One region of the Lysinibacillus sp. NPDC056185 genome, then DNA from elsewhere that is predicted to be linked to it. Evidence: riboswitches for the same ligand, from Rfam matches in the RefSeq annotation. Region 1 holds a riboswitch; the other holds the start of a gene.
The links. A riboswitch is a leader RNA that binds a small molecule or an ion and turns the genes downstream of it on or off. The one in region 1 is predicted to bind cyclic di-GMP.
Positions count from the first base shown of each region.

Region 2: linked by a shared signal. The riboswitch ahead of ACMZ42_RS17960 (methyl-accepting chemotaxis protein) and the one ahead of ACMZ42_RS17235 (amidase) in region 1 are both predicted to bind cyclic di-GMP.

Region 1 is NZ_JBLLLQ010000018.1:103,457-108,466, forward strand. Features, by position in the region: gene ACMZ42_RS17215 (hypothetical protein) at 1-134, opposite strand, end outside; gene ACMZ42_RS17220 (M20/M25/M40 family metallo-hydrolase) at 392-1,507, shown strand; gene ACMZ42_RS17225 (chemotaxis protein CheW) at 1,533-2,021, shown strand; gene ACMZ42_RS17230 (DUF6366 family protein) at 2,288-2,494, shown strand; cyclic di-GMP riboswitch class I at 2,690-2,778, shown strand; gene ACMZ42_RS17235 (amidase) at 2,822-3,706, shown strand; gene ACMZ42_RS17240 (sigma-70 family RNA polymerase sigma factor) at 4,166-4,693, shown strand; gene ACMZ42_RS17245 (LCP family protein) at 4,683-5,010, shown strand, end outside.
Region 2 is NZ_JBLLLQ010000020.1:13,815-18,824, forward strand. Features, by position in the region: gene ACMZ42_RS17940 (MFS transporter) at 1-497, shown strand, start outside; gene ACMZ42_RS17945 (alpha/beta-type small acid-soluble spore protein) at 561-758, opposite strand; gene ACMZ42_RS17950 (DUF1456 family protein) at 965-1,459, shown strand; gene ACMZ42_RS17955 (hypothetical protein) at 1,724-1,918, shown strand; cyclic di-GMP riboswitch class I at 2,149-2,234, shown strand; gene ACMZ42_RS17960 (methyl-accepting chemotaxis protein) at 2,343-4,085, shown strand; gene ACMZ42_RS17965 (SDR family NAD(P)-dependent oxidoreductase) at 4,085-4,837, shown strand; gene ACMZ42_RS17970 (sodium:solute symporter family protein) at 4,862-5,010, shown strand, end outside.

The DNA.
Region 1 (5,010 bases):
ATAATTCCTGAAGAAATCGCGGCTTTTGGATAACCCATTAAAAATATATGCGTCCTTAATGCCATACTTGGTGTTGAATGCAACAATATAATGACAACCAACAAAGAAACAATAATTATAACTTTTTTCTTCAAGTCACCGCTCCCTCAAATTGACGTTAATAATCTATCAAATATTTTAACATAAATTTTCCAATTGTCTTCAAAAAGGTAGTTCGCTTATAAAAGCATTTTTACACGTCTATAATTTTCGAATTGAATTGAAGAGGATAATTGCAGAAATCAATTGAAAAACAATGTAATCGTTTTATTTTCCCAAACGCAGCAGTATGCTAAAATATAGAAGATAACTATGACGTGGAAAAACACGTAAACTAAGGGAGTCCTACAACATGACAAGTCGTTTAGTAGAAGAGTTTTTTGAGCTCGTACAAATCGATTCAGAAACAAAACATGAAGAAGTGATTGCGCCGATTTTAATCGACAAATTAACAGCGCTTGGTTTTACAGTAGAACAAGATGATGCACATACTCGTAACGGGCATGGAGCAGGTAATATACTTGCTACGCTAAAGGGTTCATTAGATATTGACCCAATTTATTTTACTTCTCATATGGATACAGTTGTCCCGGGGAAAGGTATTAAACCTTCTCTTCGTGAAGACGGCTATATCGTTTCAGATGGTACAACAATTTTAGGTGCTGATGACAAAGCTGGTATCGCCACATTATTTGAAATGGCTAAACGCTTAAAAGAGCAAAATATTGAACATGGTGATATTGAATTTATTATTACAGCTGGCGAGGAAAGTGGGCTTGTTGGCGCTAAAGAGTTAGATCCTTCTAAAATTAAAGCGAAATACGGCTTTGCTGTAGACAGTGATGGCAAAGTAGGAGGAATTGTAACAGCAGCTCCATTCCAAGCGAAAATTTCCGTTAAAATAATTGGGAAAACAGCACACGCTGGAGTTGCTCCAGAAAAAGGAATTTCAGCGATAACAGTTGCTTCCAAATGTATTGCACAAATGAAGCTAGGTCGATTAGATGAAGAAACAACAGCAAATATTGGTCGCTTTGAGGGTGGTCAGGCAACAAATATTGTGTGTGACGAAGTAACGATTCTTGCAGAGGCTCGTTCGATCGACAAAGCGAAGCTAGATGCCCAAACGAAGCATATGCAGGAGACGTTTGAGCAAGTCGCTGCTTCATTAGGTGCAAAAGCTGAAGTTGAAGTGAAGCTAATGTATCCTGGATTCCGTGTAACAGAATCAGATAAAGTTGTTCAAGTGGCAATGGCGGCTGTACACAACATCGATCGTACGCCAAAGCTTGGTATTTCTGGCGGAGGTTCCGATGCTAATGTTATTGCGGGCTTTGGCATCCCTACAGTAAATCTTTCTGTTGGGTATGAGGACATTCATACAACAAATGAAAAAATCCCAGTCGAAGAATTAGAAAAATTAGCGGATTTACTTGTTGAAATCGTCAAAGAGTCTGCGAAAAAATAACCACAAAAATCGAGGATGTGAACGAATGGAAAGTGTAAAGGCAGTAGTTTTTGCTTGTGGTACAGAGGAATATGCAGTGCCTGTGGAACAAGCGATTTCGATTGAAAAGTTAGAGCAAGTAACACCGATTCCTCACTTACCTAATTATCTTCTAGGCTTCACAAGAATTCGTGGCGAGCTAGTCCCTGTGCTTGATTTTGAGCGTATTCTATATAATCGTTCTTCTAATGCTGCAACAGCACGGATTATAGTGTTGAACACGGATGTTGTGAATTATGGATTACTTGTAACAGAAGCTCGTGAAATTCTTGATTTTGATGAGTCAGTATTAAAGCAGATGGGACTTGTCAATTATTCAAAAACACGCTACTTTACAGCTGTGGCTAATCTTGAAAATCGTATGATCACATACGTTGACCCGAAGATACTTGTGAATTCATTAGAAGGTATACGTGAAATAATAAATTATTTACACAAAATGCTTGAAAATGAAAAAGAAAACGTAGAGGCATAAGTTTTTGTAGGATTAAATAATTCAATACAACACTTCATGTTGATGTTTTAGACAGAATTACAAATATGTGATTCTGTCTTTCTTTTTAAGTGGCTTCCAAAAGGGAAACTGAATACTCTATGTCGAATATTAAGCTTATCACCAAAACGTGTCGTTGATTTCCGTTCCGACAGGTCACTTTCCTTGGGACGTCCGATGAGCTGCATGACAAAGCATAATTATGCATATATCTTTTAATAATTCGTTTTTGAGGAGGTATTTATCATATGGATTCAAAGAAAACGGAAACACCTGAAGAAAAAAGAGAGCATTTAAAACAAAGTGAATTAAAAAACAATCCTACTGGTTCTTTAAACGATGGGATAAATAGGGGAACTAGCGGAAATTTAAATGGTATGGGTTGGAAAGAGACGGTCGTATTAGTTTTAGTGTTATTGATAGGCTACATTATATACAAATTGTTTTTCAGTTAAAGATATCGAAAGGAATCGATATCTAATTTTGCATTTCATCATTCTCAATTGCTACTTCATCATCTTGTGTTTTTATACTAATATAGTACAAATAACCTGTGTTCTTATTATCTTATTAGAAAGTTATCAATAAAGTTATGCGTTTTACCTACAGACATATTCGTACTAACATCGTATTATGTTAGGTAAGAAAAATACTGTAAAAGGCAAACTTCACCGAAAGGGAAGGACGCAAAGCCATGAGTCTAAACACTATTGTAGTGCATGATTGTCAGGTTGCCAGGTTCTGTTCTATGAGCCTCGGTAAATAGAATGGAGATGTAATATATGGTAAGTCGTTCACTAAAAGCAATCATTGCTTTTATAGTAACAATTGTAAGTACGCTAGGATTAACAATGGGGAAGGTAGACGCAATGGCCATGCAAGATAAGGCTACTTGGTTATGGGATACGACAAAGATTGTCGAAGATGAATCAGGGGTACTCTCATTTTTAGAAAGCAAAGATATTAATAAATTATATTTACAAATTAATAGTGATATAGCAAGTAACTATTACAAAAGTTTTATTGATAAAGCAACGGCAAAAGGTATAAAAGTATATGCGTTGGATGGTTCGGCAAGTTGGGTTTCAACAGAGGGCTATAAAATGCAGGATCAGTTGTTTGATTGGATACATACATATAATGAAAATGTAGCAGTAACGGAGCAATTTTCTGGAGTCCATCTCGATGTAGAGCCCTATTTAAATAGTGGGTGGAGCTCGAATCAAGTAAAAACGATTGAATCCTATCAAGCGCTTCTTACTAGAGCGAAAGGGGATACTGATCGATTACATTTGCCATTGGAAGTGGATATGCCATTTTGGTTTGACGAAATTACATACAAAAACCAATTTGGACAAGGGTTACTAGCTGATTGGGTGATTGACCAAGTGGAAAGTGTTTCGATAATGGCTTATCGAGATGCTGCTAAAGACATTATAAATATTGTTGAACATGAAATAAACTATGCAAAAAAAGTAAAAAAATCAATTATTATTAGTGTGGAAACAGGTGCCTCTGATGAAGGGAAAAATATTACCTTCTATGATGATGGAGAAGCCTATATGAATAAACAGTTAGCACAAGTCCATCGACATTATGCTAATAAAAAAGGTTATAATGGTTTTGCCATTCATCATGTTGATAGTTGGATGAATATGCAACCTTAAAAAAATCCTCTCAATTAGTATTAATTTCCTAGGAGAATACCGGCTTAGGATGAAAGAAATTACACCATTCACTACTACAGACAATTTAACTTCTTTCAGCACATTGAGAGCGTCAATCAAAAAGTATTATGTAATTCCCATGAAAGAACGAAATAATCTTTCATTCTCTGTGGTGTATCGCTGGTTTTTGCGCTACATGGATGGCTAACGCAGTAGTTTAATGGAATAAGAAATAATTATAAACAATAAGCCTGTATCTATGATTAAATCTAAGATACAGGTTTTTTATTTCAGCTATAATTGTATGGATCCTTTTTTATGGAATATTTATAAATATTGAACACGCCGATTAGAAGAGAATTTTTGTTAAAATAAATATTTTTTAAAAATTGAACCTATTATGATTTGATAGTCGTCTAATAGCAGAATTTGAAGTAGGTTGAAAGGGAGGGGAGTAGATTGGACAAAGAAGAAAAAGATTTCATTTTAGAAAAAGCGATGATTGAATATGGTAATGAGTTGGTACGATTGGCTTTTTCTTATGTGAAGGATACAGAGATTGCTAAGGATGTGGTTCAAAATACGTTTATCAAATGCTACAAAAACCTTGATTCGTTTCGATTTGACGCACAAATAAAAACTTGGCTATATCGTATAACAATTAACGAATGTAAAGATTATTTAAAAAGTTGGAATTACAAAATGGTACAGGTAAAAAGTTTTATAAATGAAACAGCAAAGTCAATATTACCATCAACAGAAAAAACAGTTATCAATAAATACAATAATGAAGAAATAAAAGATGCTATCTTTTCTCTTCCAAAAGTGTATCGGGAAGTGGTTTATCTATACTACTATGATTCATTAAAGACAGAGGAAATTGCTGAAGTTTTGGATATTCCAGTTAATACAGTGAAAACTAGATTGAGAAGAGCAAAACAAAGATTAGAGTCGATGATAAAGGAGGCAGAACTTAATGGAAGATAAACGATTAAGAGATAAATTTTATAATACGTCTGAACAAGAACTAAGATTTACAAAAGAAGACCGTAATGAAGTATTTGAACAAATTTATAAAATGGAGAAGAATAATAATACACAAAACAAGTCTCTTGTTTCTTTTTCAAAAAAATTCGCTCCACTTACAGTTTCTTTATTAGTAATAGGCTTGTGTATATTTTTGTTTATTCCATCGATTTTCCCTGGAAACGTTAATAAAGAATATAATAGAGGTGATGTAAGCGGAACAGTATTACAAGAAGACGAGATTTTCACCACTCTATTTACGGTGAAAGATGAGAATA
Region 2 (5,010 bases), on a different contig from region 1:
CATCTATGTTGCAAAAATCTCAAGGTTTATCCGTTTCAAGCTCGGCACTTTGGACAATCAGTACAGCAGTTGGCATGATTATCGGGATGCTAACATTCGGACGATTTATGGACCGATTTGGAGCAAAGCGTGCTTTTGGTTTCTTTTTACTTGCTTCAGCATGTGCTGTGTTTTTATACTCCTATGCCACAGGAAGTGTCGCAATTTTAATCGGTGGTGCAATTGTTGGCTTTTTCTCAAACGGCATGTTCGCAGGGTATGGAGCTTTAATTAGTAGCTTCTATCCGGTGCAAATTCGAAGTACAGCAACAAACACGATTTTTAACTTCGGTAGAGCAATTGGAGGATTTTCACCGATCTTTGTCGGCTATATTCTTCAAAGTTATGATATGACGGTCGTAATGATCTATTTAGCAGCCTTATATTGCATTTCCTTTATCGTGATGTTAACTCTAAAAAAAGGGGCGAGCGAGGCTTTACAACCGGTTGAAATTTAATAATTAAAATTGAAAGAACGAATTCCAATTTTAAAAAAGGGATTCGTTCTTTTTGAATTATTATTATAATAAACCTTTTGAACGTTTTTCAGCCATTTCTACGAGGCGTTTTGTTATTTCTCCTCCGACTGAACCGTTTGCACGAGAAGAGGCTTCTGGCCCTAATTGTACATTAAATTCTTGTGCGATTTCATATTTCAATTGATTAACGGCTTCATGTACACCGGGAACTAGTAGCTTATTTGAACTACGATTAGCCATTTATCTCACCTCCTTGTGATTAGAATGGTCGAGAGTTAGCTAATCATACATGTTAAAAAATAAAATGCACATTCTAAATACTATAGTAAAGTAACTTTTGGAAAGCTAACTAAAATTGTGAATGTCTCTGCTATAATAAAGTAATGCTTCAATTTGGATAGGACTATTAGAAGCGCTTTTACAGTTAAAATGGAGGTTTTTTAAAAATGACGAACAATGATATTTTAATCCGTTTAAGATATGCATTAGATATCAAAAATACAGATATGGTTAAAATTTTTCAGCTAGGTGGCATGGACTATACGAAGGAAGAAGTATTGAACATGCTTATTAAAGTTTATGATGAGGAAGAAGCACCAGAAGAATACATTAAATGTAATAATAAAATGGTAGAGGCTTTTTTAAATGGATTTATTACATTTAAACGAGGTCCGCAAAAGTCTAAGTCTGGTCAACCAGAAGGCCCACTACCTGTTTCAGGAAAAGAAAGCCCTAATAATATGCTATTAAAGAAAGTGAAGATTGCGTTAGCCTTAACGAGTGAGGAGATGCTCGATATTTTATATGATGGGGGCGTTAGCGTTTCAAAAGGCGAATTAGGTGCCATTTTAAGAAATCCAAGTCATCGTAACTATAAAGAATGTGGCGATCGCTTTGTGAGAAATTTCTTAAGAGGGCTTACAGATAAATATAGAGATTAAAAACGTCTCTTGTGAATTGTCAAGTGTAAAATTTGATAAAGAATCAATGAATTAATGATTAAAAAAGCAACCGCAATTTTGCAGTTGCTTTTTTTGTGAAAGGTTTTACATAAAATCTCTATTACGATAAAAAAATTCTGCAAAAAGCACATTTTTCTTAGTTGAATGTAGTTGACAGTTTGTGACGAAATTGTGTACACTGAAATTGACATAAAGTTGTCACAAAGAGGAAAAATAAATGTTCACGAACAGAGGGGTGCTTTTATGTTTGGTTTAAACATTTTATTAGTTGCTTTCGCATGTGTTACGATCCCACTTGTTGTTGCTTCAGTGATGTTAGACATTTTTTATGCAGAAAAGAAACAAGTTCGTTTTTCATTACGCCGTACATCTATGTGGTATTCCTGTATGTTTGCTTTATCATTTATACCGTCAGTCTTATACATGACACTAAAATAGATATATCTTTAATTTGAATAATCATTTAGGGGTAATTGATTATTTAAAATTATAGTAGCAGCTACAATATTGCGTTGTAGCTGTTTTTAATTTCTCTGAAGAGAATTGCGGATGAGCCGAGAAAATTATGTAATATTGTTCATTTTATTGTAATAGTAAAATGGTAAATATTATGTGGTTTTTCAACTGGTAACATTGACTACTTTTACCCATTGTGTTAATTTGAGGAGGAAAAAGATGGGCAAATCTACTGAAAGGTAGAGACGCAAAGCTACAGATCTAAGGTAATAAATACTATGATGGCTGAGCTGCAAAGGAGTACTAGTTAAGTACATATATTGCTAGTCATATTCTTTGATGCCTGTTTCTTTTGAAATAGGTTCTTTTTTTTGCCAAAAATACGATAAAGGAGGAAGTAATAATCATGAAGTTGTTTAAAAATGTTTCATTAAAAAACAAACTTTTACTAACGGTTTCTATTATTGTTTTGCTTCTAATTGCTATTATTACTACGCAAAGTATTAGAGAATTAAACAATCGAATGTCTGTTGATTTAGAACAAGAGTTGAAAAGTGTTGGTTTATTGACAGCTATGAATCTTGATAGTAATGAGGTTAAAGATTTATTGACTGAAAAGGGAGAGACTAATGCTGAATTTAAGAAAATTCAAAAGCAACTCGATAAGATCCAAGAAGAACAAGGTATTATGAGTTGGAGCTATATTTGGGATGTGAAGGACGCAGGTGGCGTTAACCCGATTGGCTATACATCTAATTTGAATGATGTCTATGAAGCGGGTGAAATCTTTACTGATTTAGCAGATGAACATGTAAAAACAGCTAAATTGGCAATTAAAAATAATAGCACTGCTGTAACTGATATTTTCGAAGATCCTTATGGTTCATGGCGAACTGTGTTTACCCCTATTAAAGATGACAATGGCAAGCTAATTGCGTTATTAGGCATTGATTATTCTGCGGACTACATAAATACCATCATTAAAACAAGTGTCATAAAACAAATTGTTATAGCTGTTATTGGAATTTTACTTCTATTAGTTTTACTCTACATAATTATTGATCGTCTATTAAAACCACTTAAGAAAGTAGTGAACGCTGCAAATCAAGTAGCGAATGGGGAATTAGTAAATGTAGATTTAGAAATAACGAAGGACGAAATCGGAAATTTATCTAAATCTATTAATACGATGGTTTCGAATTTACAACATATCATTTTAAATATTAGAAATACATCTGACAACGTTTCTTCTGCTGCTAATCAGCTAACTGTTAATGCAGCAGAAACATATAACAGCTCAACAACTATTGCTCAAGACATGGGACAAATCACGCAAAACGCTGAGGCTTCAATGGTAATGACTGAGGAAACAGCTGCTGCTATGGAAGAAACAGCGACAGGAATCCAGCAAATTGCTGACTCTGCTAATACGGCCGCTGAATCATCTATTTCTGCTTCGCAAGCTTCAGAACGTGGAAATCATGTTGTTCAGCAAGTCATTGCACAAATGGAGTTGATTAATTATTCTGTTGAACAAATCGGTACAACAATAAACGGATTACATATCAATACGAAAAAAATTAGCGATATCGTAAATCTTATTACAGCCATAGCAGATCAAACAAATCTACTAGCATTGAATGCGGCAATCGAAGCTGCTAGAGCTGGAGAGCATGGGAAAGGCTTCGCGGTTGTCGCTGATGAGGTTAGACGATTAGCGGAACAATCATCTCAATCTGCAACGGAAATATACAATTTAATTAGTACTATTCAAGCTGATTCTAACGCCTCTATCACGGTTATGGAAAAAGGGAAAGAAGATGTAAAGGCTGGTATGGAGTTTACAAACGAAGTAGGAGAAATCTTTAAAGAAATTCTCACTTCATCAGAAGAAGTTGCAAGTCAGATACGTGAAATTTCAGCTGCATCTCAACAAATTTCAGCTTCTTCGGAGGAAGTAGCAGCATCTGTTAATAATATTAAGCAATCTGCGGGGCAGTCATCTGAATTCTCAGCGAATGTGTCAAATGCAACGCAAGAGCAATTGACGACCATGCAAGAGGTGAAAGAGGCATCTTCTTCATTAGGAAAAACAGCAGAAGAATTACAGGTACTTGTAGCAAAATTCAAATTGGAGAACGGTCAATAATGGAAATTAATTTTAAAGGAAAAAATGTACTAATTACGGGTTCAAGTAAAGGAATCGGCAAAGCCATTGCTTTAGGCTTTGCCGAGCAAGGAGCCAATGTATGTATCAATTATATTGGTGATGATAACGAGGCAGAAGAGGCTCGTGCACAAGCAGAAAAGTTTGGTGTACAGGCTATAAAATTTAATGCAGATGTATCGAATTCACAGCAAGTTCAAGCTATGTATCAATATTTGGACAAACAGTTAGGCGCTATCGATATTCTTGTCAATAACGCTGGTTTCGCACAGGCTTCAAGTATTACGGATTTAACAGATGAGCAGTGGGATAAAATGATTAAAGTTCATCTATATGGTTGCTTCTACAATTGTCGAGAAGCAGCAAAAAGAATGAAAGAACGAAACAACGGAAAAATTATTAATATTTCTTCTGATATTGGTAGTTTAGGTTGTGAGGAATTTACGCATTATTCTGCTGCAAAGGGTGGCATTAATGCATTTACGAAGGCTTTGGCACGAGAGTTAGCACCTTCGATACTAGTCAATGCAGTAGCTCCTAGTGGTACATTTACAGACATCCTAAAGGAATTCGGAGAGAATTATGTAGAGGAAGAGTCTGCTAAATATCCGTTAAAACGATTAGCTCAACCAGAGGAAATCGCAAAGACTGTGTTATTTTTAGCTTCAGAAAATGCGAATTTCTATACAGGTCAAGTGTTAACGCCTAATGGCGGAGTCGTTATGAACGGTTAATGTGAAAAACTAAGGAGCAATACAATGTTAAATATAATCATCTTTAGCTTATACTTAATTTTTATTTATTACATTGGATATAAAGGATACAAACGAGTTAATACTGCAGAGGATTTAATTGTTGCTGGGTGGAGCATGCCTTTATCTGTTGTCACAGGAAGTCTAGTGGCGGC